DNA from 2 places in the Nocardioides sp. NPDC101246 genome. Region 2 is predicted to be linked to the other one. Evidence: riboswitches for the same ligand, from Rfam matches in the RefSeq annotation. Region 2 holds a riboswitch; the other holds the start of a gene.

The links. Region 2 has a riboswitch for S-adenosylmethionine ahead of ACIRON_RS12950 (aminotransferase class V-fold PLP-dependent enzyme). Riboswitches for the same ligand answer to the same signal wherever they lie in the genome.
Region 1: it holds a riboswitch for S-adenosylmethionine, as region 2 does, so the genes downstream of both, thrC (threonine synthase) here and ACIRON_RS12950 (aminotransferase class V-fold PLP-dependent enzyme) in region 2, are expected to answer to the same signal.

What each region holds. Positions count from the first base shown of each region.
Region 1 is NZ_JBIWNX010000013.1:20,406-27,920, reverse strand. Features, by position in the region: gene otsB (trehalose-phosphatase) at 1-429, shown strand, start outside; gene lon (endopeptidase La) at 529-2,853, shown strand; gene ACIRON_RS22355 (isochorismatase family protein) at 2,922-3,473, shown strand; gene ACIRON_RS22350 (GlxA family transcriptional regulator) at 3,470-4,381, shown strand; SAM riboswitch class I at 4,462-4,600, shown strand; gene thrC (threonine synthase) at 4,612-5,883, shown strand; gene ACIRON_RS22340 (SGNH/GDSL hydrolase family protein) at 6,017-6,910, shown strand; gene ACIRON_RS22335 (AMP-binding protein) at 6,929-7,515, opposite strand, start outside.
Region 2 is NZ_JBIWNX010000006.1:164,570-172,084, forward strand. Features, by position in the region: gene ACIRON_RS12935 (alpha/beta hydrolase) at 1-354, opposite strand, end outside; gene ACIRON_RS12940 (alpha/beta fold hydrolase) at 531-1,355, shown strand; gene ACIRON_RS12945 (biotin/lipoate A/B protein ligase family protein) at 1,361-2,416, opposite strand; gene ACIRON_RS12950 (aminotransferase class V-fold PLP-dependent enzyme) at 2,595-3,914, opposite strand; SAM riboswitch class IV at 3,960-4,073, opposite strand; gene ACIRON_RS12955 (transglycosylase domain-containing protein) at 4,147-6,630, opposite strand; gene katG (catalase/peroxidase HPI) at 6,749-7,515, opposite strand, start outside.

The DNA of each region.
Region 1 (7,515 bases), on a different contig from region 2:
TATATCGAGGAGAAGGGTCTCGCCATCGGCGTCCACACCCGCCGGTTCCCCGACCCGGACGGCCTCGCCGCGCGCCTGCTCCCGCCACTGACTTCGCTGGCCGCCGAGCACGGGCTCGTCATCGAGCCCGGCAAGCAGGTCATCGAGGTGCGTGCTCCTGGCACGCACAAGGGCCACGCGATCTCCACGCTGGTCGAGGAGGTCTCGCCCGGCGCGATCCTGTTCGGCGGCGACGACCTGGGAGACATCGAGGCGTTCGAGGCGGTCCGCGCCTGGGGAAAGACGACCGGGTCGCCGACGCTGCTCGTCTACTCCCACGCCGGACCCGACAGGGGTCCGCTCGCCGGGCTGGCCGACGTCGAGGTGGCTGGGCCGGACGGTGTGCTGGAGCTGCTGCGTGAGCTGACCGACGACGCGCGCCAGGGGTAGAACGGCGTCCGCTGACAGCGAACACGATAACCGGAGGGAACATCCGGTTGCTCCCGGAAGTTGAGCGGGTATCACTCAACTTTTCTAGGAGGGTCCGCAATGGACAAGCTTCCTGTGCTGTTCGTCTCGGATGCCGTGGTCCTGCCGGGGATGGTCGTGCCGATCGAGCTCGACGAGGCCGCGCAGGCTGCGATCGACGCCGCTCGGGCCGGCTCGGAGAGCCGGCTGCTGGTCGCGCCGCGGCTCGGGGACCGGTATGCGACGTACGGTGCCGTGGCCACGATCGAGCGTGTCGGCCGGTTCCGGGGCGGTGAGCCCGCGGCGGTGCTGCGGGCCGTCGGCCGCGCGAAGATCGGCTCCGGCGTGACCGGACCCGGTGCCGCGCTGTGGGTCGAGGTCGAGACGGCCGAGGAGACCACGACGGAGCACGCGAAGGAGCTGGCCGAGGAGTACAAGCGGCTGGTGGTCGCGGTGCTGCAGCGACGCGAGGCCTGGCCGGTCATCGACCAGGTCAACCGGCTCACCGAGCCGTCCGAGATCGCCGACACCGCCGGCTACGCGCCCTACCTCGACGACGAGGCCAAGCGTGAGCTGCTGGAGACGCCCTCGGTCGAGGAGCGGCTGGAGAAGGTGATCGCCTGGGCCAAGGACAACATCGCGGAGTCCGAGGTCACCGACAAGATCGCCGAGGACGTACGCGAGGGCATGGAGAAGACGCAGCGGGAGTTCCTGCTGCGCCAGCAGCTCGCCGCGATCCGCAAGGAGCTCGGCGAAGGCGAGCCCGAGGGGTCCGACGACTACCGGGCCCGGGTCGAGGCAGCCGACCTGCCCGAAGCCGTACGCGAGGCCGCGCTGCGCGAGGTCGACAAGCTCGAGCGTGGTTCCGAGCAGAACCCGGAGACCGCGTGGATCCGGACCTGGCTGGACACGGTGCTGGAGCTGCCGTGGGGCGTGGTCACGGAGGACTCGACCGACGTGACCGCGGCTCGCGAGGTCCTCGACGCCGACCACCACGGCCTCGAGGAGGTCAAGGACCGGATCGTGGAGTACCTGGCGGTGCGGACCCGACGTGCCGAGCGCGGCCTGCAGGTCATCGGTGGCCGTGGCTCGGGCGCCGTGGTGCTGCTCGCCGGTCCGCCGGGAGTCGGCAAGACCTCGCTGGGTGAGTCCGTCGCGCGTTCGCTCGGGCGGAAGTTCGTCCGGGTCGCGCTGGGCGGCGTCCGCGACGAGGCCGAGATCCGCGGCCACCGGCGCACCTACGTCGGCGCGCTCCCGGGCCGGATCGTGCGGGCCATCAAGGAGGCCGGTTCGATGAACCCGGTCGTGCTCCTCGACGAGGTCGACAAGGTCGGCTCCGACTACCGGGGCGATCCTGCCGCGGCGCTGCTGGAGGTGCTCGACCCGGCGCAGAACCACACCTTCCGCGACCACTACCTCGAGCTCGACCTGGACCTCTCCGACGTCCTGTTCATCGCGACGGCCAACGTCGTGGAGCAGATCCCGAGCGCACTGCTGGACCGGATGGAGCTGGTCACGATCGACGGCTACACCGAGGACGACAAGGTCGCCATCGCCCGCGACTTCCTGCTGCCTCGGCAGCTCGAGCGCGCCGCGGTGACAGCGGAGGAGGTCACGGTCTCCGACGACGCCCTGCGTGAGCTGGCCGCCAACTACACCCGCGAGGCGGGTGTACGCCAGCTCGAGCGGCTCCTCGCCAAGGCGCTGCGCAAGGCGGCGACACGTTTGGCCACCGGGACCGAGCACGTCGATGTCGACCTGGACAACCTCAAGGACCTCGTCGGACGGCCACGGTTCACGCCGGAGTCGGCAGAGCGTACGTCGGTCCTGGGTGTCGCCACCGGACTGGCCGTCACCGGCCTGGGCGGGGACGTCCTCTTCATCGAGGCGTCCGCGGCCGACGGGCAGACCGGCCTGAACATCACCGGCCAGCTCGGCGAGGTGATGAAGGAGTCCGCGCAGATCGCGCTCTCCTTCGTCCGCTCGCACGCGGCCGAGCTGGGTGTGGACCCGGCGGTGCTGGACCGCTCGCTGCACGTCCACGTGCCGGCCGGTGCGGTGCCCAAGGACGGTCCGAGCGCCGGCATCACCATGGTCACCGCGCTCACCTCGCTCGCAACCGGTCGCCCGGTGCGCGGCGAGGTCGGGATGACCGGTGAGGTCTCGCTCTCCGGCCGGGTGCTGCCCATCGGTGGCCTCAAGCAGAAGCTGCTCGCCGCTCAGCGAGCCGGTCTGACCGAGGTCTTCGTGCCGCAGCGCAACGAGCCCGACCTGGACGAGGTGCCCGATGAGGTGAAGCAGGCGCTGAAGATCAACCTGGTCAGCGATGTCCGGGATGTCGTACGCGGCGCCCTGGCTCCCGCCGAGGGGGAGGCCACCAACGAGACCCCTGTGGTCGCTGCCTGACCGGATCGTTCCGGTTGCTGCCCGCTTGATGCCTCGTGCATCGAGCGGGCAGCTCGCACACTGGACACATGAGCAACCGAGCCCTTCTCGTCATCGACATCCAGGAATCCTTCCGTCAGCTGGACAAGTGGGAGCAGACCCTTCACCCCGACATCGCCGAGCGGGCCGAGAGGCTGTTGAGCCTCGCGCGCGCCGCGGGCGACCTGGTCGTCTGGGTGCTGCACACCGAGCCCGGCAGCGGCAACGCCTTCGACCCGGCCACCGGTCACGTGCGCTACCTCGACGGGCTCAGTGGCCCGAAGCCGGGCGAGGTCGAGGTCCGCAAGACCTCCCACAATGCCTTCACCACGACCAACCTGCAGCAGATCCTGACCGAGCACGGGATCACCGAGCTCCTGGTGTCCGGGATCCGCGCCGAGCAGTGCGTCGAGACCACCGCCCGGGTCGGGTCCGACCTCGGCTACCGGGTCACCTATGTCGCCGACGCGGTCACCACCGAGCCGCTGGGCGGGCTGTCGGCCGAAGAGGTCGTCGAGCGTACGAAACTCGTGCTCAGCGGCCGGTTCGCCGAGATCACGACCATCGCCGACTTGGAGGCCGTGACAGCATCTGTGGCATGAGCGCCGTCGTGTTCGTGCTGCTGCCCGGCGTACATCTGCTCGACCTCGCCGGGCCGGCACAGGCCTTCCACACCGCGGGCAACCTGGGGCACCCCTACGACCTCGTCTACGTCGCGGGTGCCGAGCCGGGGGAGGTGCTCTCGGCACAGGGGCTGCCTCTAGCGGCCCGCGGCGAGTGGCCCGATCTCGACCCCGGCGACCTGCTCCTGGTGCCGGGCTGGCGGGCGGCGTACGACCTCGTCGCCGGGCCCCGGCTCAGCCGCGAGACCGCCGAGCGGCTGCGCGCCCACCATGCGGCCGGGGGCGAGGTGGCGAGCGTCTGCGCCGGCGCTGACGCCCTTGGCCAGGCAGGTCTCCTCGACGGACGCCGCTGTACCACCCATCACGACCTCCAGGACGCGCTGTCCCGGCGCTATCCGATGGCCCGGGTGGTGCGCGACGTACTCTTCACCAGCGATGACCGGATCGTGACTTCGGCCGGTATCGCCAGCGGCATCGACCTGAGCCTTCATCTCCTCGCGATGCGCCACGGACCGGCGCTGGCGGCCCGGGTGGCCCGCGACATGGTCGTCTACGCGCGGCGCAACGGCGACCAGCCGCAGGAGAGCGTCCTGCTGCGCCACCGGAACCATCTCGACGACACCGTCCACCACGTGCAGGACGTCATCGACGCCCGGTTCGCCGAGCCGCTCCCGCTCGCCGGCCTCGCCGAGGGGGCGGGCGTGAGCGAGCGCACCCTGACCCGCGCCTTCGTGAGCGCGACGGGTCTCACGCCGCTCCGCTACCAGCAGGCTCTTCGCCGCGAGCGCGCCGACCACCTGCTCGCCGCGGGCACCACCATGGAGACGGCCGCCCGTGCGGTGGGGTTCGATGACGCCCGCATGCTGCGGCGTCTCCGTGCCCGCTGACTGTCCATATCGTGGACGCATGGTCCGCGGAGTGGAACCCGGGTGTGTTTGGCGGTTGATACCTGCCGTACGATCGCTACTGCTCATCGAGAGGGACTGAGGGAACGGCCCAGTGAAGTCCCGGCAACCGACCGCGAGCCTCCTCCCATGCCAGGGCGGGTAGCGGAGCAGGTGCTAATTCCGGCCCGGCGCGAGAGACGTGATCGGGGAAGATGAGGAGGAGGTTTCTCATGAGCGCTGTGACCACGGAGAAGAAGGCCCTGCGCGAGGGTGCGTTCGGCAACGCCTCGGCCCTGTCGTGCCGGGAGTGCGGCAACCAGGTCGAGCTCGGACCGCATTACGCCTGTCCGGAGTGTTTCGGGCCACTGGAGGTGGCCTATGACTTCCCGGCCGTGACCCGCGAGGAGATCGAGGACGGACCCCGCAACATCTGGCGCTACAAGGCGCTGCTGCCGGTGCCCGACGACATCGAGCAGAGCCCCAACACCGAGCCCGGCTTCACCCGGCTCCTGGACGCGAAGAACCTCGCCAAGGAGCTCGGCATCGAGAAGATCTGGGTGAAGGACGACTCGACCAACCCGACCAACTCCTTCAAGGACCGCGTGGTCGCCTGCGCGCTGAGTGCCGCCCGCGAGCTCGACGCCAAGGTCTTCGCCTGCCCGAGCACCGGCAACCTGGCCAACGCGGTGGCGGCGGCGGGCGCGCGGGCCGGCATCCCGACCGCGGTCTTCATCCCGAGCAACCTCGAGCAGCCCAAGCAGGTCAACTCCGCCGTCTTCACCGACAACCTGATCGCCGTCGACGGCAACTACGACGACGTCAACAAGCTCGCCCAGGAGATCGCCGCGGAAGAGGACGGCTGGGCGTTCGTGAACGTCAACGTACGTCCCTTCTACGCCGAGGGCTCCAAGACCCTCGGCTACGAGATCGCCGAGCAGCTCGGCTGGCGCCTGCCCGACCAGATCGTCATCCCGGTGGCCTCCGGATCCCAGCTGACCAAGGTCGACAAGGCCTTCAAGGAGCTGATCAAGCTCGGTCTGGTCGAGGAGAAGCCCTACCGGATCTTCGGCGCCCAGGCGACCGGATGCAACCCGGTCGCGACCGCGTTCAAGGCCGGCGTCGACGCCATCCGCCCGGTCAAGCCCGACACGATCGCCAAGTCGCTGGCCATCGGCAACCCCGCCGACGGCATCTACGTCCTCGACGCCACCCGCTCCTCCGGCGGCGCCGTCGAGGAGGTCACCGATGACGAGATCCGCGCCGCGATCGTGCTCCTGGCCCGCACCGAGGGCATCTTCACCGAGACCGCCGGCGGCACCACCCTCGCGGTCACCAAGAAGCTCGTCGAGACCGGCGCCCTCGACCCGAGCCTGGAGACGGTGATCATCAACACCGGCCACGGCCTCAAGACGCTCGACGCGATCAGCGGCATCGTCGGCCCCCGCGCCACCATCGCCCCCAACTACGACGCCTTCGAGGACGCCGGGCTCTCCCAGGCTTAGGGCTGTTCCTTCGGCAAGGTATGCAGACGAAGGCTCACATCCCCTGCGGAGCTCCGCAGGAGATGTGGCCCTTGACCTGCATACCGTGATGAAGGAACCCCGCGTTCACCTACGTGCGCTACAGATAAGGAATGTGAGCAGCGCGAAGACGAGTGAAGAGGCCAGGTGGCTCGGCATGGTCGCCGCCACCGCGGGAGTCGCCGGCGCAGTCGGTGTGGTGGGGGCAGCCGCAGGTGCCGGGTTCGTGACGTTGCTGAAGAGACAGGCGGCGCACGCGCGCGACGTGATCGGCAAGCCGCTCGGCGAGGAGGCGATCTACGCCGACAAGGTCTACAAGAAGACCTACAGCGGTACGCCGGTGGAGCTCCTCGTCCTCGGCGACTCGATCGCCGCCGGACTCGGTGCGGAGACCAGGGGTGGCACCCTCGGCGCACGGCTGGCCAAGGGAACGGCGAAGGCCCTGCAGCGGCCGGTGCGGCTGCGTACGGCCGCGGTGGTCGGGGCGGAGACCTCGATGGTTCCCGCCCAGCTCGAGTCGCTGCCTGAGACCTACCGACCCGACGTCGCGGTGGTCATCGTCGGCGGCAACGACGTCACCCACCGGGTACCGCAGAAGGATTCCACCCGGGTGCTGGGAGAGGTCATCGACGCCCTGCGGGAACGCGGCGCCGAGGTGGTGGTCGGGACCTGCCCCGACGTCGGTGCGGTCCGACCGCTGCCGCAGCCGCTGCGCTCGCTCGGGCGCAGGATCGCCAAGCAGCTGGCAGACGGGCAGCGGGAGACCGCGCTGGCCAAGGGCGCCCACGTCGTCTCGCTCTCCGAGGTCGTCGGCCCGTTCTTCATCACGAACCCCGACGAGATGTTCGCGATCGACCACTTCCATCCCAGCGCGATGGGCTACAAGCGCACCGCGAAGGCGATGCTGCCCTCCGTCCTCGCCGCGCTGGGGCAGGTCGAGCGGGTCCCGTTCGGCCACCACCTGCCCGAGGCCGTGGACGTCACCGAGGGGCGCCCCAGCGAGAGCTGAGGCGCCCCTCGGTGCGGCCTACGCGCCGGTCTCGGCCTCGGCGTCGTCCTCGTCCGGGCCCCTCCCGCCACTACCGAGCCCGCCGGTGCTGAGCATGTCGGCGGTGAGGCCGGTGGCGGCGCGGTAGTCGACGGTCCCCGCAGGCGTACGCGGCACCGCGTCGACGAGCAGGACGAGCTTGGGCTCGTGCGACTCCCCGAGTAGGTCGCGGGAGTGCTTGCGCAGGTCGGCGGCGGTCGTCGCCGACGACGGAGCCAGCTGCACCAGCGCCGCTACCTGCTGGCCCCAGCGCGGGTGAGGCATGCCGAAGACTGCGGCGTCGACGACGTCGCCGTGGGCGAGGAGCACGCCCTCGATGGTCTCGGGGTGGATCTCGAGGTCACCGGTGCGTACGAGCGTGGCGGCCCTGCCGAGCAGTGTGATCGAGCCGTCGTGCTCGCGACGGGCGAGGTCGCCGGGGAAGGTCCAGCGCCGGTTGTCGATCAGCTTGATCGCGGTGGCCGAGCGGGCGTTGTCCTTGTAGTAGCCGAGGGCCGAGGGGCCGGAGCGGGCCAGCAGGCCCTCGACGCCGGGAGCCGCCGGGGTGAGGTCGGGGTTGAAGACCT
Region 2 (7,515 bases):
CGGCGTGGCCCGGACGCCCTCGGTCGGAGCGGAGTTGAGGACGACTCCCGCGGCGCCGTAGCCGTGGTCCATCACGACCTGCGTGAACGCCCCGCCGGCCGAGTGGCCCATGAGGATCGGTGCGGTGTCGAGCGTGTCGAGGAAGGCCTCCAGGTGGGAGACGATCGCCTCCAGGGTGAGGTCCGCGATCGGGGTCGGGTCTTCGCGGAGGGCCTCGACCTCGACCTCGAAGCCGGGGTAGGCGGGGGTGTGCACGGTGAAGCCCTTGGCCTCGTACCGGGCCTTCCAGTGTTCCCACGACCGGGGTGTGACCCAGAAGCCGTGGACCAGAACGATGGTGTCCGGGGTGCTCATGTCAGGTTCCCTCTCTCATGCTGGGCTGGGACTCCGATCGTCCATCGAGGCGCGATGCGTCCGGACCACGTACGACGCGTAGTCCCGCGGGACTACGCGGTCCACGTGGTCCGCCGGGCCGGGGCGCTGCGTGAGGCTCGTCAGGACAGATCCCAACCGACCGTGGGAGGAAGCCGATGCCCTACATCACCGCCGACGACGGCGCCCAGATCTTCTACAAGGACTGGGGCGTCAGCGGAAGCCCCGTGCTGCTCAGCCATGGCTGGCCGCTCAACTCCGACGCCTGGGAGGCCACCGCGCTCTTCCTCGCGCAGCACGGCCACCGAGCCGTCGCCCACGACCGCCGGGGCCACGGCCGCTCCAGCCAGACCTGGTCCGGCAACGAGATGGACACCTACGCCGACGACCTCGCCTGCCTGATCGACGCGCTCGACCTGCGCGACCTCACCCTCGTCGGGCACTCGACGGGCGGCGGCGAGATCGTCAGGTACGTCGGGCGGCACGGCACCGGCCGCGTCACCGGGCTCGCCCTGGTCTCGGCGGTGCCGCCGCTCATGCTGCGGACCGAGGACAACCCCGAGGGGCTACCCGTCGAGGTCTTCGACGAGATCCGGGCCGGGGAGCTGGCCAACCGGGCCCAGCTCTACCGCGACCTGGCCGACGGACCGTTCTTCGGGCACAACCGGAACGGCGACGTCCCGCAGGGCTTCCGCGACGCCTTCTGGCTCCAGGGCATGGCCTCCGGGCACCGTGGCGCCTACGAGTGCATCGCCGCCTTCTCCGCCACCGACTTCCGGCCCGACCTGGCCAAGATCGACGTGCCGACGCTGGTCGTGCACGGCGACGACGACCAGATCGTGCCGATCGAGGTCGGGGGCCGCCGCTCGGTCGAGCTGATCGACGGCGCGGAGCTGAAGGTCTACGAGGGTTCCAGCCATGCCCTCCCCGACACCGATCGCGATCGCCTGCACGCCGACCTGCTGGCCTTCATCGACCGCTGAGCCGCCTACGGCACCCTCGCACGCCAGGCCGGGGTCCCGTGCTTGCTCTCGACCAGCGCCGCGGCCTCCTCGATCGTGGCCTGGTCGAGGCCGACGTACGCCGCGCCGAAGCTCTGCTCGAACTCCGCGAGCAGCGCGTCGATGACCTTCTCGCGGCTCAGCCCGGTCTGGGAACGGATCGGGTCGACCCGCTTGGCCGCGCTCCGGGTGCCCTTGTCGGACATCTTCTCCCGGCCGATTCGGAGCACCTCGAGCATCTTGTCGGCGTCGATGTCGTAGGCCATCGTGACGTGGTGCAGGACGCCGCCCGGGATCCGCTTCTGCGCGGCGCCGGCGATCTTGCCGACCGGGGAGGCGATGTCGTTCAGACCGGCGTAGGCGGCCTCGATGCCGACGCTGCGCAGGCCGCGCAGCACCCACTCGTCGAGGAAGGCGTACGACTCCTGGAAGGTCATGCCGGCCACGAGCGTGTCGGGCACGGCGAGGCTGTAGGTGATGGTGTTGCCCGGCTCGACGAACATCGCGCCGCCGCCGGAGATGCGGCGTACGACCTCGATGCCGTGCCGCTCGGCGGCGGCTTCGTCGACCTCGTTGGTGAGGGACTGGTAGCTGCCGATCACGACCGCGCTGCCGGCCCAGTCCCAGAACCTCAGATTGGGGGCGCGGCGGCCCTCGGCGACCTGGCGGACGATGATCTCGTCGAGCGCCATCTGCATCGTCGGCGACAGCGGGCCGGTCTCGACGATCTCGAGGTCGAGGTCGTCCCAGGTCGTGGCCCTGCCCAGCGCGCGCAGCACCGTCAGGGCGATGTCGCGGGTCCCGAAGCCGACCAGCTCGGCATCACGGGCCGCGGCGTCGAGGTCCGCGGTCAGCCGGTCGAGGGACACGTCGACCGATTGCCCCTCCAGCGCCGCGGTCAGCCACGCCAGCGCCTCGTCGGGTTCCAGGAAGAAGTCGCCCGAGAGGACCACATCGTCGATCGTGTCAGCGGAGACCGTCGCGTCGACGACGACCAGCTTGCCGCCGCGTACCTTCCGCTCGCCATGCACTCGTTCGCTCACATCTTCTCAACACCGTGAACGCGACGATTCATCCCGCCGAGACGTCGCTCCCGTCGGCCGAGACGTCACTCCCGTCGATCGAGACGTCACTCCCGTCGATCGAGACGTCACTCGCTGCCCACTCGGCCGACGCAGCTGACGCCTCGGCCGACCTACCTGACGCCTCGGCAGGGTTGCTTCAGACGGCGGCGCCGCAGGAGCCGGCGGTGTCGGCCAGACGGGTCAGTCCGGCAGGGCCGACGAGCAGGCGGGGGTCCTCGGCCAGCGTCCAGGCTCCGTCGGTGAGGACGTAGTCGCCCCGGACGTGACCGGCGAGCAGGGACCGTACGCCGGCCACCAGCCGGTCCACGTCGGCGAGCGAGGTGCCGATGCCGATGCTCGCGCGGACCGCGCCGGCGGTGAGCCCGAGGCGCTTGAGGAGCGGCTGGGCGCAGAAGCGGCCATCGCGTACGCCCAGGCCGTGCTCGGCGGAGAGGTAGGCCGCGACGTGGCCGGGCTCGATGCCGTCGACCGTGAAGGTGACGACCCCGACCGGCTCGTCGGAGTCGGGCCACAACCGGATCACCTCGACTCCGTCGAGCGCGGACAGGCCGGCCACGAGGCGCCCCCTCAGTGATGCCTCGTGGCGGTCCAGGTCGGCGGCCGCGAGACCGCCGAGAGTCGTACATGCCGCGGCCAGCGCGGCGGCGCCGATGACGTTGGGCGAGCCGCCCTCGTGGCGCGCGGGCGCGGGCTGCCACGTGGTCTCGCCCACCTCGACGTCGTCGACCGCCCCTCCCCCGGCGAGGTAGGGAGTGCCGACGTCGAGCCAGTCGCGACGCCCGACCAGGGCGCCGGCGCCGTAGGGCGCGTAGAGCTTGTGGCCGGAGAAGGCGACGTAGTCGGCACCGGTCGCGGCCAGCGAGAAGTGCCGGTGGGCCAGCAGCTGGGCACCGTCGACGAGGACCCGGGCACCGTGGGCGTGGGCCAGGGTGACGATCTCGCCGACCGGCAGCGCCTCGCCGGTGACGTTGGAGGCACCGGTGATCGCGACCAGGGCGAAGCTGTCGCGGGCCAGCTCGCCGGCGAGGGCGTCGATGGTGCCGGCGAGGGTGTCCCTGCCCGCGACCACGGTGACGCCGGCACCGACACGGCGCCACGGGAGCAGGTTGGCGTGGTGCTCGATGTCGAGGACGAGCACCCGGCCCGGTACGCAGCCCGCCAGCAGGTTCACCGCGTCGGTGGTGTTGCGGGTGATGACGGTGACGTCGTCCTCGCGCGCTCCGACGTAGGCGCCGATGGTCGCGCGCGACTCCTCGTAGAGCGCGGTCGAGACCTGGGACAGGTAGCCGGCGCCACGGTGGACCGAGGCGTACCAGGGCAGGACCTCGGCCACCCGGTCGGCCACGCTCTGCAGCGCCGGCGCCGACGCGGCCACATCGAGGTTGGCGTACGTCGTGGTCGTTCCGTCCAGCAGCGGGACCTGAGTCTTCGAGCCGACGAGAGGAAGCAGGGACATGGGGGCACCCTTCGGGGTCATGGCTCCCCCAGGGCTGCCCGGCGAAGCACGCGCTTGCCCGCGCCACCTCGGCGAGGGCCTGGTCGTCACCCGGAGCACCCCACCGCGTGGGAGGGTTGCCCGCCAGCAAGCCGGGGCTTAGCGCTGGCAGTCGTGACCTTCGCGAAGATCCTGCCCGAGACCGGACGCGCCCACCAACTCGTCATCTCGATCGGTGGGCACGCGTCTCAGATCACGGACGCCCCTCCCAGGGGTTTCCGTTGCCGTTGCCGTTCCCGTTGTCGCAGGTGCCGAAGAACTCCGAGACCGGGTCGCACTCCTCGCCGTCGTCCTCCTCCGGCGGTGCGGGCGGAGCCGGCGGAGCCGGCGGAGCGATCAGCTCCTCCTCGTGGCCGGACTCGGGATCCTGGCCGTCGACGTAGACGGGTTCGGGGAAGTTCTCGACCTCCTTGCCCTCCATGGCGTCCGCCATGATGGCCGCCCAGGTCTCGGTGGGATAGTCCGCGCCGAAGTAGGAGGGCATCCAGCCGCCGTCGAGCTTCCCCTCGCCGTTGCCGCGCGAGTAGCGCACGGCGGTGGCGATCTGCGGGGTGAACCCGACGAACCAGGACGAGCAGACGTACTGCGCGGTGGTGCAGGTGCCGGTGCCGGTCTTGCCGGCCACCGGCCGGCCGATGCTCTGCGCCTTCTGGCCGGAGCCGCTCTGCACCACGCCCTGCATCGCGTACGTCACGTCGGCGGCGACGTCCTCGGAGATCGCGTGGCGGGCGTTCTTGCGGCCGTTCCAGCTGTAGAGGACGTTGCCGGCGCGGTCGCGGACCTTCTTCACCACGTGCACGTCGTGGCGGTAGCCGCCGTCGGCGATCGTGGCGTAGGCGTTGGCCATGTTGATGGGGCTGACGTTGGCACGGCCGAGGGCGATCCGGTCGTCGGTCTTGTGGTCGAAGTCGGTGGTGGTGCTGGGGATCCCGGGGAACTTCGGGTTCGCCTTCGCCGGCGCGACCCCCGCGGCGACCGCGGTGTCGTAGATCGCCTTGCGGCCCTCCTCGGGGCCACCCATCGACTCGGTCATGTCGATGTAGGCCGTGTTCACCGACTGCTCCATCGCCTTGAGCATGGTGATGTGCTGGCCGTAGTCCATCCCGTCCGCGATCCCGGCCTGCTCACCCTCATTGACGACCTCCTGCCCGGTGTAGGTCGTGAACGGCGAGTCACCCGCCCAGGTCGACTTCAGCGAGTAGCCCTTCGAGATCGCCGCGGCGGTGGCGAAGGCCTTCATCGTCGACCCGGCGTGACCGCCGGTCGCGGCCCAGTTGTGCTGGCTGTCGAGGTAGTCCTGGCCACCGTAGAAGCCGAGCAGCGCACCGGACCCGACGTCGACCGAGGCGGTCGCCACGTGCAGGGCGTTCTTCTGGTCCGGGTCGCCCTTGACGTACGCCTTCCGGTTCTTCGGCTTCACGGTCTTGGCCGCCGAGGCCGACGCCTTCATCACCTTCGTCGACAGGGTGGAGGTGATCCGCAGACCACCGCTGTCGATCTCCTCCTCGGTGAACAGCGGCTTGCCGTCGGCGCCCTTCAGGCCGAGCAACTCGGCCTTGATCATGGTGAGCGCGTGGCCACGCTGGCCGCCGAGCCGGCTCGGCACGGTCTTCGTGGGGAACTTCGGCAGCTTCTCCTTCACCTTGTCGGCGTCGGCCTGCTTCAGGTAGCCGAGGTCGACCATGCCGGAGAGGACGTACTGGTAGCGGCCGAGCAGCTTCTCCTCACCGCGGAAGGTGCTGCTGGCCGGGTCGAAGCCGGCCGGGTTGTTGAGGATCGCCGCCAGCGCCGCGGTCTCCTGCAGGGAGAGGTCCTTGGTGGGCTTCGCGAAGTAGGCCTTCGCGGCCGCCTCGATGCCGTAGGCGCCGCGGTTGAAGTAGATCGTGTTGAGATAGTCGGTGAGGATCTGGTCCTTGCTCTTCTGCCGGGTCAGCTTCAGGGCGATGACCGCTTCCTTCAGCTTGCGCGAGTAGGAGTACTCGGAGCTGAGGTAGTAGTTCTTGACGTACTGCTGGGTGATCGTGGACGCACCGCCGGAGGTGCCCTCGGTGGTGTTGGTGAAGGCGGTCCGGACGATGCCCTTGAGGTCGACGCCGCTGTTCTCGTAGAACGTACGGTCCTCCGCGGCGACCACGGCGTGCTTGACCAGATCGGGGATCTCGTCGGAGTCGAGCTTGATCCGGTTCTGGTCACCATCTTGGTAGCGGCCGAGCTCGGTCTTGGCGTTGCTGTAGTAGACGAAGGACGACTCGACCTCGAAGGCGGCGTTCGGGTCCGGCACCGCGATCCGGTTGTAGGACACGATGGCCGCGACCGAGCCGATCAAGGCGATGGCCAAGAACCCGACCAGCACCACCTTCGCCGTGACCTTCCCCCAGCGGCGCCAGGTCGTGGCCGGTGGACGGCCGCCAGCACTCCTGGATCCGGTGCTCCCGGATCCGGCGCTCCGGTTGGCCCACTTCTCGGCCGCCCAGGCCTTGGCCGGCTCGAGCTTGGCGAGCCAGTCGCGGGCCACGGACGGCTTGGGATCCGCCCGACGCGCACCCGGTCGGCTGGGCACCGCGCGAGGCGGCTCGGGCATGATCCGAGGAGCCTGCGCGGCAGGCGGCGGAGGCGGTCGCCAGGACGGCGGCGGACCGGTCGGACCCTTCGGAGGCTCGGCGCTCCGGTGTTCCATTGCTCCACCTGACCTAGGCGACTGATTGCGGCGGCCGTTGATCCTACCCGGGTGGGTATGACAACGGAGGCCGACCCCTGGGGGAGCCGGCCTCCGTGTCAGGCGTACGGCCTTCAGATCACTTCTTCAGGTCGAAGCGGTCGTTGTCCATGACCTTGACCCATGCCTTGACGAAGTCGTTGACGAACTTCTCCTTGGCGTCGTCGGCACCGTAGACCTCCGCCAGAGCGCGGAGCTCGGAGTTGGCACCGAAGACCAGGTCGACGCGCGAACCGGTCCAGCCGTTGGAGCTGGTGTAGGTCGCCTCGTCGGCGGACGGGGTCCACTGCTGGTCGTAGTCGAGCAGGTTGACGAAGAAGTCGTTCGTCAGCACGCCCGGGGTCTTGGTGAAGACACCGAGGTCGGAGCCGTCCCAGTTGTTGCCGAGCACACGCAGACCGCCGACCAGGACCGTCGCCTCGGGGGCCGAGAGGCCGAGGAGGCTGGCGCGGTCGAGGAACAGGAACTCGGTCGGGAGGTTGAGGAACCCGGAGTCGTAGTTGCGGAAGCCGTCGGCGACCGGCTCGAGCCAGGCGAAGTTCTCGGCGTCGGTCTGCTCCTGGGTCGCGTCGACGCGGCCGGCGGAGAACGGGACCGTCACGTTCTGGCCCGCGGCCTTGGCGGCCAGCTCGATGCCCACGCCACCGGCGAGGACGAGCACGTCGGCGAAGGAGACACCGGTCGCGGCCGCGATCTCCTCGAACTTCGCGAGGACCGGCTCGAGCTCCTCGGGCTGGTTGACCTTCCACGAGACCTGCGGCTCGAGACGGATACGGCCGCCGTTGGCGCCACCGCGGTGGTCGGAGGTACGGTGCGTGGCCGCCGCCTTCCAGGCGGTCGAGACCA